Regions from separate parts of the Hafnia sp. CBA7124 genome, predicted to be linked through region 1. Evidence: predicted binding sites of a transcription regulator. Region 1 holds the regulator's gene; the other holds the start of a gene.

Region 1 (5,980 bases):
GTAATTCCGGCAACGGTTTGCTCAACCAGCTGCGGTACTTTCTCGCGCACGCTCGCCACATGGGTGCGTAAAGTGCCTGCCAAAGCAGCCGTTTGCGGGATCACGTTGTAGCCGCCCTCTGATTTAAACGTCGCTACGGTTAATACCGGTGTCTGCAAAGGATCGATTTTACGGGCGACAATATTTTGCAGCGCAGTCACCACCTCAGCGCCAATGACCACCGGATCGATACACAGCTGCGGCATAGAGCCATGGCCGCCTTTTCCTTTGATGGTGATATCAAAGTTGTCGCTGGATGCGCAAAACACCCCCGATTTCCAGCCCACGACGCCCGTTGGGAAGTTCGGCATGACGTGCAAACCAAAAATCATGTCCACGCCGTCTAAAACACCGAGTTTAATCAGCTCTTGTGCGCCACCGGGCGGAACTTCCTCGGCGTGCTGAAATATAAAGCGCACCTGCCCACGTAATTGGTGGTGACATTGAGCTAAAACACTGACCGCCCCCATCAACATGGCCGCATGTGAATCATGTCCGCATGCGTGCATCACACCAGAATGCGTTGAGGCAAAAGGCTCTACGCTCTCTTCCTGAATCGGCAATGCATCAATATCAGCACGTAGCGCATAGCGAGGGCCACTCAATGCCCCGACTAAATCAACCACCACGCTGTTATTCGTCGGGCGCGATATCGAAATGTTCTCTACATGAGACAGTTCTTCGGCAATATAGTCGGCTGTTTTCTGCTCTTGGAAGGAGAGTTCAGGGTTTGCATGAATGTGCCGACGCCAACGAATAACATCCGGCATAACAGATAACAACATAGCATCAAGTTCACGTTTCATCGTACATCTCCCCTGTTACGCAGTTTCACGAACTGGGCTATAGGTTTTTCCTGCCAGCGGCAGGATCACCAGCCCAGAGACAATCATGACCACAACCAGAAAAACAAAAGTTGAAAAATAACCTTGGCTCATCTTCACCAGATACCCCATGGCAATCGGCGCAACAAAACCGCCCAAGGTGCCACCGGTGTTAATAATCCCCATCGCGGCACCCATGACGTCAGTCGGTAAACGTTTCATCGGTAAAGTGAAAACGGTGACAAACGACGCCATGAGGAACACATAGCCGAAGAATAAAAACAGGCTGGCCGAAATAGCCGAAGATGTGGCGTAAACCAACCCAATACAGACCGCGCTCAGCAACGAACACGAACAAACCACTTTGTGCTCTTTACCCTGCATGTATTTGCCAACGAAATAGCCGGTGCACAAAGACGAAATCCACATCCCCAGACCGCCCGCCGCGGCCACTAAGCTGGATACGCCCAACGGCAGCCCACGGTTTTGCACCAAGAATTTAGGCAGCCATGCCATCAGGCCGTAGGACGGAATGTTCAAACAAAAAATGGCGATAAACAGCAAAATAACGATAGGGCTTTTCAGCAGCTGGCGATAAGGCCCGCTTTTCTGCTGGGTAGAAGATGTTGGCCATGCCTTCTGTGGATTTGGCACCAGCCACAAAATGCAGCCCGAGATGATAAAGGCCAAAATACCCAACGAAGCAAAAGACCCGCGCCAGCCAATATGTTCAAGACAATATACCGCCACCAACGGGCCTAACGTCATCGCCAGCCCCGCCGAGGACAGCAGAATAGACTGCGCAAAAGTGCGCTGTTCAACGGTGAAATTTGCCGTCACCGCTTTCGCACAGGAGGTCGGATAGCCCGCATGTCCCATTCCCGCCAGAAAACGAAACGTCAGCAATAAACCAAAAGTGAGCCCCAGCCAGCCGAAGCACATGGCAAACCCACCCAGCAGAAAGAGTGAGCTACACAAGACTTTTTTGAATCCAAAGCGATCGTTCAGCCAACCGGCGGGGATCTGAAAAATGGAATAGGCGAGAAAAAAAACGCCGGTGATATAGCCTAATTGCTCAGGCTGGAGGGAAAACTCCCGCTCGATAGGCAACAGAGCAAACCCCACCACGGTTTTGTCGATATAAACGATTGCGTAGCCGATAAACAATAAGAAAATCATCAATGAACGGCGCTGAAATTGCATAGCCAAACTCCTCGCTGAACGGCGTCAACCCTGACAGAGGCTCAAACGCATAGGGGTGCTTATGTGATGTGCATCACTTTCTTTTTATTAACTGCGCGCCAGATGGCATTGATGAAAATATCGTCTTTACCCACACCGTGTAAGATGTCATTTTTTTTGGGGTGATGCTTTTTATTGATAGGGGAAGCGCGGTGAAATATCTGCCAAAAATTCAGCAGCTAAAAACGTTTCAGGAAGTGATTCGTCGAGGAAGTATTCGCGCCGCCGCGCGCGCGTTAAACCAGTCACAGCCTGCAATAAGCAGAGCGATCAAAGAATTGGAACATACGCTGAATACGCAGCTTATCTTGCGTGGAGCTAAAGGAATGATGCTGACTGAAACAGGAAGCGCGTTTGCGGCACGCTCGCAGCTTATTTTGGAAGAATTACAGCGAGCGGCAGATGAAATTGAGCAGATAAGCCAATATTCTCAAGGTTCAGTGTCTGTAGGCTTTTCATCGCTGATTGCGCTAACCGTGTTTCCTCAGGCCGCTGATACCTTTAAGTCTCAGTTTCCACAGGCCAATATACACGCCAAAGAAGCGCAGCTCTCGACGCTTCTACCGGCCTTGCGTGAAGGGCGACTCGATTTTGCCATCGGCACGCTAACAGTCGAAACTACGCCAATAGATCTGGTACGTGAGCCGCTATTTGAATCGCCCTTTTGCATTATCGCTCACCGCGACAACCCATTTTCTCAGGCTAAATCGTTAGAAGAGCTGAAGCACGCAAAATGGCTGATACCTGAAACCGATATGGGCTACTACCAGCAGCTAGAATCAGCCATGGGGAATTTTTACCACCAGCTTAGTCAATCACCGATCCGAACGGACTCCGTGGTGTGCGGATTAAGCATGGTGCAACAGGCACAATACCTCACCATCGTGGCCCGGGCGATGCGGGAACCGCTGGGATTAGGCAATACGCTCTGTGCATTGCCTATCGACGATTTACCCACCGCCCAGTATTGCGTGTTCTATTCACAAAAATCGCCGCTGACCTTAACGGCGCGGCGATTCTTGGATTTATTACGTTGGGAATGCCAAAACTATGCTTGGGAGTAAAAACGTTACTCAACCACGATAGTTTCAAAGCTGTGAGTAATATTCACCGCTTGACCCAACATCAGCGCTACCGAGCAATACTTCTCGGCCGATAAGGCGACTGCGCGTTCAACGGCTTTATCAGTCAGTCCTTTGCCGGTAACCACGAAATGCAGATTGATGTGAGTAAACAAACGAGGGGCTTCTTCGCGGCGCTCAGAGGTTAATTTTACTTCACAGTCGCGCACGTCCAGTCGCCCTTTCTGTAAAATAGAAACCACGTCAATCGCGCTGCATCCACCCGCAGACATCAGCACCATTTCCATTGGGCTTGGTGCTTTATCGCCAGCGTTTCCATCCATAAGAATTTGATGCCCTGAAGCGGATTCACCCAGAAAAGTCATCCCTTCAACCCATTTCACTCGTGCCTGCATGTTTATCACCCCTTTGGTTAAATTTTGGCATCAGACTACGCTTTCTATAAAAAACAGGCAATCAGAGGCCTCACTTCTTGATGCTGAAGCGAGACAACACAAGACACCTGCACAAAGCTGTGCTACAAACTATGCCGAAATGGATCTTTATGGATTGAAACGGGTATAGATCAATAACTCTAGGAAATAATTACCTTAGCCTATTACTCTATATCTCGATTATGAAGTGCTATACAAGTTAATAAGCAAAGCCCCGTGCCACGATAAGCACACTGTCAGGATCAGTATCCCGATATTAGGGCAGCGATAACAACAGAGGATAATAGCGAATGGTTCTCGGCAAACCGCAAACAGACCCGACTCTTGAATGGTTCTTGTCTCATTGCCATATCCACAAGTATCCGTCCAAAAGTACCCTGATCCACCAAGGTGAAAAGGCTGAAACCCTGTACTACATCGTTAAGGGCTCCGTTGCTGTATTGATTAAAGATGAAGAAGGCAAAGAAATGATCCTTTCTTATCTCAATCAGGGCGATTTCATTGGTGAACTAGGCTTATTTGAGGAAGGGCAAGAACGTAGCGCCTGGGTTCGTGCAAAAACCGCCTGTGAAGTGGCTGAAATTTCTTACAAGAAGTTCCGCCAGCTCATTCAGGTCAATCCAGATATTCTGATGCGCCTGTCTGCTCAGATGGCTAGCCGTTTACAGGTTACCTCTGAAAAAGTCGGCAACCTTGCATTCTTGGACGTAACCGGTCGTATCGCTCAGACCCTGCTGAATCTGGCCAAACAGCCAGATGCCATGACTCATCCAGATGGTATGCAGATCAAGATCACTCGTCAGGAAATTGGCCAGATCGTTGGCTGCTCCCGTGAAACCGTTGGTCGTATTCTGAAGATGCTGGAAGATCAAAATCTGATCTCCGCACACGGAAAAACCATCGTCGTTTACGGCACTCGCTGATAGATGACGCCCGTGTAGCCCTGCTGCACGGGTTTCTTTAGCTATGTGGCGGCGGTTCATCTACCACCCGGAAGTCAACTACGCACTGCGTCAAACGCTGGTGCTGTGTCTTCCTGTGCTATTCGGCCTGTTGATAGGTAATCTACAACTTGGGCTGATGTTCTCTTTAGTTCCCGCCTGCTGCAATATCGCCGGGCTCGATACTCCGCATAAACGCTTTATTAAACGATTAGTCGTTGGCGGCAGCTTATTTGCCTTCAGCAGTTTTCTGCTACAGCAATGCTTACTCTGGCAAATTCCCCTACCGCTGATCATGCTCGGTTTAGCCTTGTTGCTTGGCGTTAACGGTGAAATTAGCCCGCTACACGCACGGCTTATGCCTGCCGCGCTGGTTGCCTCTATTTTTACCCTGAGCATGGCGGGAAGCGTACCGATCTGGCATGGGCCACTGCTGTATATTGTCGGCACTATTTGGTATGGCGCTTTCACCTGGTTTTGGTTTCTGCTGTGGAAAGGGCAACCGATCCGCGAGAACCTCAGCCAGCTCTACGTTCAGCTTGGCGACTACATGGAAGCCAAATACAGCCTGCTAACTCAGCATATCGATCCTGAAACCGCGCTGCCTCCGTTGCTACAACGCCAGCAAAAAGTGATGGATCTTATTGCTCAGATCTATCAGCAAATGCACATGCTATCGTTGGTGCATAATCCTGAATACAAACGCCTGCTGCGCTATTTTCAGGTCGCATTAGACTTGCAAGAACACATCACCGTTAGCCTGTCTCAGCCTGATGAAGTGCAGAAGCTGGTCGAAAAAAGTCAGGCCGAGGCGATATTACGCCGCAATGCTCAGGTCATTACCGAGCGACTTAAAACGGTTGCCGACGATATTTTGTATCACCGTTATCCCCAACATTTCTCGATGGATAATGAGCTATCGGCGCTAGAAAAACTGTCTAATCAGCACCCAGATAACCCCGTTGGCAAATTCTGTTATTATCATTTTAGCCGTGTGGCTCGCCTGCTAGAGCGCCAACGCCCACTATATCAACGCAATCTGATGTCCACTCAGCAGCGGCTTCCCTTCTGGCCTGCGCTGCGCGCCTATCTTTCGTTGAAGTCGGTAGCACTGCGCAACGCCGCACGATTAGGTATTACGCTGGCTGCGGGCAGTAGCCTCGGCATGTTATTCCATCTGCCAAAGCCCTATTGGGTTTTGCTGACCATCATGTTGGTGATTCAGAATGGCTATAACGCGACGCGCGTTAGGATCCAGCACCGTGCGCTAGGCACCTTTGTTGGGTTAATTGTTGCCGCAGGACTACTGCAGCTCAACCTACCGTTGAACGTCACGCTTAGCTGCATGCTGGTAATTACCATCGCGGCTTATTTGGTGCTCAGGAAAAACTACGGTCTGGCCGTGATCGGTTTCACCA
Region 2 (5,980 bases), 520 kb from region 1:
ACCGATCACCACTTTACCGTTGCGGCGTACGCTTACTATTGTTGTCACGAGCAGACCCCCGTAGCTGACGAAATAAGAACCCCACACTTTTGTGTGGGGGCATTGTCAGATAGATGGGGGGGATATTTTGCTTTTCAACCCCCGACGGAGAGGGCAATACAGCCAGACATCCCATCACCCTTCAATCGTTGCAGCATTTTGTCTGCTGAAGCGCGGCTGGTGTATGGGCCTAACAGAACGCGATTCCAGCCACCGCCAGCGGTAATACGGCTTTCTACGCCGCCAAAGGCGAGCTGGGCTCTGACTGATTCCGCCTGATCGGTACTGCGGAATGAACCACATTGCACCATCCATTTCTGCGCGTTTTCTTTTTCAGGTGCTTTCTCAGCCGCTTTTTCTGTTTTGGTCTCTTTTGCTGGTGCAGGTTGCTCTGCCACGCTTGTCACCGGAGCCGGTTTTTCTTTGTGCGGCTGCTGAACCGGTGGCTGAGTCGCTTGCACTGGTGGTGCTGTGCGCACAGGACGTGCCGGTTCAGTGGTGGTTTGGCGAGGCTGAGAAGGTGCCGTATTTTGCTGAGAGAACGGATTGCGTGGCTGCGAACTCGTGACCGGCTGTTGCTGGGTATAGGTTTGATCCGGCATCCGGCTATTTTGCGGCGCGCGACGTGCAATCTGCGTTTGATCGTTATACGGCACTTCAGACAGCTGAGTTGGCTGCTGACGCATATCAGACTGCATTTGGTCGAGAAGCTGGCGCTGTTCTGCGGTCAGCTGTGGCTGCTGCGTAGGTGCAGTGGCTGCGCTACTGGTGGGATCTGTAGGCGTAGCAACGCCAACCTGACGATTCTCAAGCTCTTTGATGTAACGCCAGCGCTCTTCCGGTTTTGGAGGAAGACCATTACCCGCATGTTTGGCCTGCGTCGGTAACAGTTCATCACTGTCTGGCTTATGGTGAGTCAGGAAATAAAGGCCGGCAGCGAAAGTCACTAAAACCCCCAAGGCGACAACCACCATGGTTTTAGAGATACCCCGAGATGATTTTTTCTTTTTCCGGGTATTGGTTTTGCGCTTCGCTCCTGATGAGCGGCCCCGGCTCACATAGTCTCTTTGTGCCACTGTCTTTTCGCTACATCGTGATTTTGAATTAAGAGCGCCATGTTACTGAACTCATCCCAATTTAACTAGCGTTTCGGCGCAGATGTACTTCCTCTGACGATAAATTCGCTGTCTAACAGTCTTGAACCGCTCACCACAGAGCGACTGTGAAGCTGTTCTAACAGCAATAACATCGCTTCTCGGCCAATTTGGTAGCGTGGTTGAGAAACGGTGGTCAGTGGAGGATCGCAGTACTGCGCCTGCTTGATATCGTCGAAACCTACCAGAGAAACGTCATCGGGTACGCGTAATCCCATGCGCTTGGCTTGAGAAAGCGCGCCAATCGCCATCACATCACTATGGCAGAAAATCGCCGTTGGTGGCTGTGGCAAGGACATCAGATTATGCATAGCCTGTGCGCCAGCCTCATAGGTAAAGTCGCCGCGCTCAACAAAACTTTTCTCTTCGGCGATACCGCAGCGGCGCAATGCCTGAATATAGCCACGTAGGCGATATTTACTCAGCGGCATACTTTCAGGACCTGCAATGCAGGCAATACGATGATGACCTAGCTCATGCAGATAGAGCACGGCCTCAAAGGCTGCGGTGAGGTTATCGATATGGACAGTTGGAAGTTCAAGTTCGGGAGCGAACTCGTTGGCCATCACCATCGGTGGCAAATTTTTCTGTTCTTCTTTGCTGGCATCAAAAGGAACGTTCGAGCCGAGCAGCAGCATGCCATCGATTTGTTTAGTGATAATAAGATTAACGAAGGTTTTTTCCTGCTGCTGTTGCTGAGCGCAGTCGCCTAGCAAAACCAAATACCCATGCTCAGCGGCGGTGCGTTCTACGCCTTGGATCACTTCGGCAAAAAAAGGATCGCAGATATCAGGCACAATCACCAGAATCGTGCGCGATTCATTTCGCTTGGCGCTGCGGGCCAACGCATGCGGAGAATAACCAACGGCTAATACGGCCTGTTCAACTTTTTGGCGGGTAGATGCAGAGACTTTCTCGGGGTTCATCAATGCTCGTGAAACGGTGGCCGTTGAGACACCGGCGTGTTCAGCCACATCTTTCATGGTGGCAGCAGACATGCTTTGCTTCTCTTCCAACGCTGTTCTCCTTGCGTCTGGCGAAACGCCGACGCGGCGAGTGTTGCTCGTCCTGTTTTACTGAATGAAAACCAGCTTCCTTGCGTCATCCCAAATTTTATTGTCTGGAATGCTCATACCAGTTCATGAATTACCATATGGATCACATTTTAAACAGAATGCACCCTGCTGTTGTTACCTAATTTGCATGAGAAATGTGACCTAGATAGATTTTTTAGATCGGGATCGCAAATCATCATTTTTATCTCTCTGTCTGATGGCCTTTCTCATCAAGGCAGATCAGTTATCGGTAGGGTCAACGTCCACTGTCCATTTTACTTTTTTCACCGTTGGCAACGTGCCAATCAGTGGCAGTGTGCCTTTAACAATTTTCTGTAAACGGGCACGAGACGGATGTTGAAGCAGCAACTGCCAGCGGAATCGTCCTCCGCGTTTGGGTTGCAGCGCGGGTACCGGCCCTAGAATCCAGAATGACTCATCACGCAGCGGGCTGGCTTCTAATAGATTTCTTAATTGTTGCAAAAACTGGGGTGCATTTTGGTTATCGTGATCGTCGGCGCGTACCATGATGTGGCTGGTATACGGGGGAAGAAATACGCTTTTGCGCTCTTTTAAGGCCTGCTCGGCAAACGCGTCATAGCCTTGGTTAAGCAGTGTCAGCAGTAAAGGGTGCTCTGGGTGATGGGTTTGTAATATGACTTCGCCCTGTTTTCCCGCGCGGCCCGCGCGGCCCGATACCTGCGTATAAAGTTGGGCAAAACGTTCGGCAGAGTGGAAGTCAGCGGAAAACAGCGCGCCGTCTACGTCAAGCAAAGCTACCAGCGTGACGTTAGGAAAGTGATGGCCCTTCGCCAGCATTTGGGTGCCGATCAAGATACGAGCGCCACCGCGGTGTACTTCAGCCAATTGTTGCTCTAATGCGCCTTTGCGGCTGGTGGTATCGCGGTCAATGCGGGTAATCGGCGTGTCAGGGAAAAGCGCCGCGAGCTCGGTTTCTAATTGCTCCGTTCCCAATCCAACAGGCACTAAATTGGTGGTGCCACACTGTGGGCACTGGCGCGGGATTGGCTTTTGGCTGTCGCAATGATGGCAGCGCAAATGGTGCTGCTGCTGATGCAGGGTGTAGTAATGATCGCAGCGCTGACATTCGGCAATCCAGCCACATTCATGGCACAGTAGCGCTGGAGCAAAACCTCGGCGGTTTAAAAATAAAATCACCTGATTACCGGCGTCAACGTGTTGTTTCATTCGTTGCAGCAAGGGCTGTGCAAGACCGGCTTTTAGCGGCAGGCCTTTTAAATCGAGCAAGTGTTGGGTGGCTGGTTTTGCGTTTCCCGCTCGCTGCGTGAGCCGCAAACGACGGTATTTACCCAACTCAACGTTATGCAATGTTTCTAATGCGGGTGTAGCCGAACCCAGCACGATAGGGATATCTTCCTGATGTGCGCGGAATACGGCTAAATCACGCGCGTGGTAGCGCCAGCCTTCCTGCTGCTTATAAGAACTATCATGCTCTTCATCAATGATGATAACGCCTAAGCGAGCAAAGGGCGTAAACAGCGCTGAGCGCGTCCCGATAACGATGGCGCTTTCACCGTTGCGCGCCCGCAGCCAAGCCGCGAGGCGTTCACTGTCGTTTAAACCAGAATGAAGCACATCTACCGGGGCGTTGAACCGTTCTCTAAACCGGGCGATGGTTTGCGGGGTGAGTCCTATCTCAGGTACTAAAACCAGCGCTTGGCGGCCCTGTGCGAGAATATTTTCGATGACGCTTAAATAAACTTCGGTTTTGCCGGAGCCGGTGACGCCCGCCAGCAACCATGCGCTGAACTGGTTGTCTTCGCTACGAATCGCGCCCACGGCGGTGGCTTGTTCAGTGTTGAGCTTTAAGCGCTCACCGTTTACCGCATAGTTTTTACGCCAGTCTTGAAGCTCTGGCGACTCAGCGCGTAACTCGGCCAGCCCTTTGGCTTTGATGCTTTGTAGTGCGGCATCGGTGAGATCGCATTCAACGACCTGATGGCGATACAGAGGCCGCTGCAACAACATGGCGAGCGCTTGCTGCTGCTTGGGGGCGCGTTTGAGTGTTTCAGGTAGGGTCGCTTTGCCCTGTTCCGTGATCACCCATTGCCAGAGTTGCCCATGCTGGGCGGGTTTCCCCTGACGTAGCATCACCGGCAGCGCATGAAATAAAACCTCGCCGATCGGGTAGTGATAATAGTCTGCCGCCCAGCGCAGCATGTGCCACATGCGGGAGGAAAATAGCGATTCATCGTCAATGATATGGTGAATCGACTTTAAATTTTCGAGCGGAAGTTCGCTGTGCTCGCTGACGCCGGTGATAATGCCGATCATTTTACGCTGTCCAAAAGGCACACTGACCCTTACACCCACGGCGGGTTTCACACCTGCGGGCAGAAGGTAATCAAAGGTGCGTGGCAATGGAACGGGTAAAGCTACGTGAGCGACCGACATGTTTTATCCTGCTTCTAAATGTATGCGTAGTTTACATGCAGGGAGGGGGGAGTGAATCAGTTTAATTGATATCGCTGATTTTACGTGTCGTAATAGAAGATGAATAAAGCCACTTGCAATTCGATTGCGGTGGATGTTTTATCTCTGTATAATTCGCCGCCTTTGATAGTCTTTTTTATCAAACCAAATTTATCAACCACGCGTGGTGTCTGGCGGAATAGGGCTGGATAGCGACGCGGCCTTAACTGAGGTTATCCCATGAAACAAGGTATCCACCCGAACTACGTTGCAATCACTGCAACTTGCTCTTGCGGCAACGTGATTAAAACTCATTCTACCGCAGGTCACGACCTGAACCTGGACGTATGTGGTAACTGCCACCCGTTCTATACTGGCAAGCAGCGTGATGTTGCTACCGGTGGTCGTGTTGACCGCTTCAACAAGCGTTTCAGCGTACCAGGCACTAAGAAGTAATTCTTTTTGCTCAAGAAAAAGGCACCTAAGGGTGCCTTTTTTGTTGCCTAAAATTCAGTGAAATAGGCGTACAAATAAAAAAGCCTCTTCGAGAAGAGGCTTTTTACTTTTAGTGATGACCTACTACTGATTACCTACCTGATCGCCATACGGCAATTTGTCGTAATCGTGCAGACCTTTCTTCGCATACGGGTTGCCGATCCAACGTGTTGTTTCCACAAAGTTTGGACTCACCAAACTTCTCTCTGGATTAAACAGGTCGTATTTCAAACCAGCCATGTCAGACCATGTATGAATCAGCTCTGAGCTGCTGTATTTACGATTGGTCATGGAAGTAAAGTCACGCGGGTGCGCTTGCTGCCAGCTTGGTGATGTCCACAGAATGAACGGGATGCTGTACATATGGCGCGTTGGTGCCGCCTCGTTACGTCCCTGAATGTTGTGTGGAGGTGTGTCATACACTTCTTCACCGTGGTCAGAGAAATACAGCAGGAAACCGTTCGGGTTCGTTGCGGAGTAATCTTTGATCAGGCTAGAAACCACGAAGTCGTTGTACAGGTTAGCGTTGTCATACTCGTTATAAGAGTCAATCTGATCTTGGCTTAAACCTGGAGGCACGCCTTCGGCGTTATTAAACTTATCAAATCCTTCTGGGTAGCGGAATTTGTAGTTAATGTGCGTACCCAGCAGATGTACCACGATAAATTTCTTCGGTGCAGGATCGGCCATCACTTCTTTAAATGGCTTCAGCACGTCGCCGTCGTACTGACGAGCGCTCTGTGTACGCTGTTGGTTCAGGTAATACTGCTTATCTGTCTGCTG

What was found. The regulator CRP, encoded in region 1, controls carbon source genes, mostly activating them, when cyclic AMP is high. The targets are predictions, from matches to a motif close to ATGTGANNNNNNTCACAT.
Region 2: a site for CRP is predicted at 2,404-2,421, ahead of cytR (DNA-binding transcriptional regulator CytR). Genes of this name have one in related genera too.

Annotation. Positions count from the first base shown of each region.
Region 1 covers NZ_AP017469.1:4,174,220-4,180,199, forward strand. The annotation lists gene CPY98_RS18990 (amidohydrolase) at 1-845, opposite strand, end outside; gene CPY98_RS18995 (MFS transporter) at 861-2,066, opposite strand; gene CPY98_RS19000 (LysR substrate-binding domain-containing protein) at 2,258-3,169, shown strand; gene CPY98_RS19005 (OsmC family protein) at 3,175-3,582, opposite strand; gene crp (cAMP-activated global transcriptional regulator CRP) at 3,912-4,544, shown strand; gene CPY98_RS19015 (YccS/YhfK family putative transporter) at 4,588-5,980, shown strand, end outside.
Region 2 covers NZ_AP017469.1:105,864-111,843, forward strand. The annotation lists gene hslV (ATP-dependent protease subunit HslV) at 1-48, opposite strand, end outside; gene ftsN (cell division protein FtsN) at 135-1,115, opposite strand; gene cytR (DNA-binding transcriptional regulator CytR) at 1,181-2,209, opposite strand; gene priA (primosomal protein N') at 2,489-4,684, opposite strand; gene rpmE (50S ribosomal protein L31) at 4,943-5,158, shown strand; gene CPY98_RS00555 (phosphoethanolamine transferase CptA) at 5,282-5,980, opposite strand, start outside.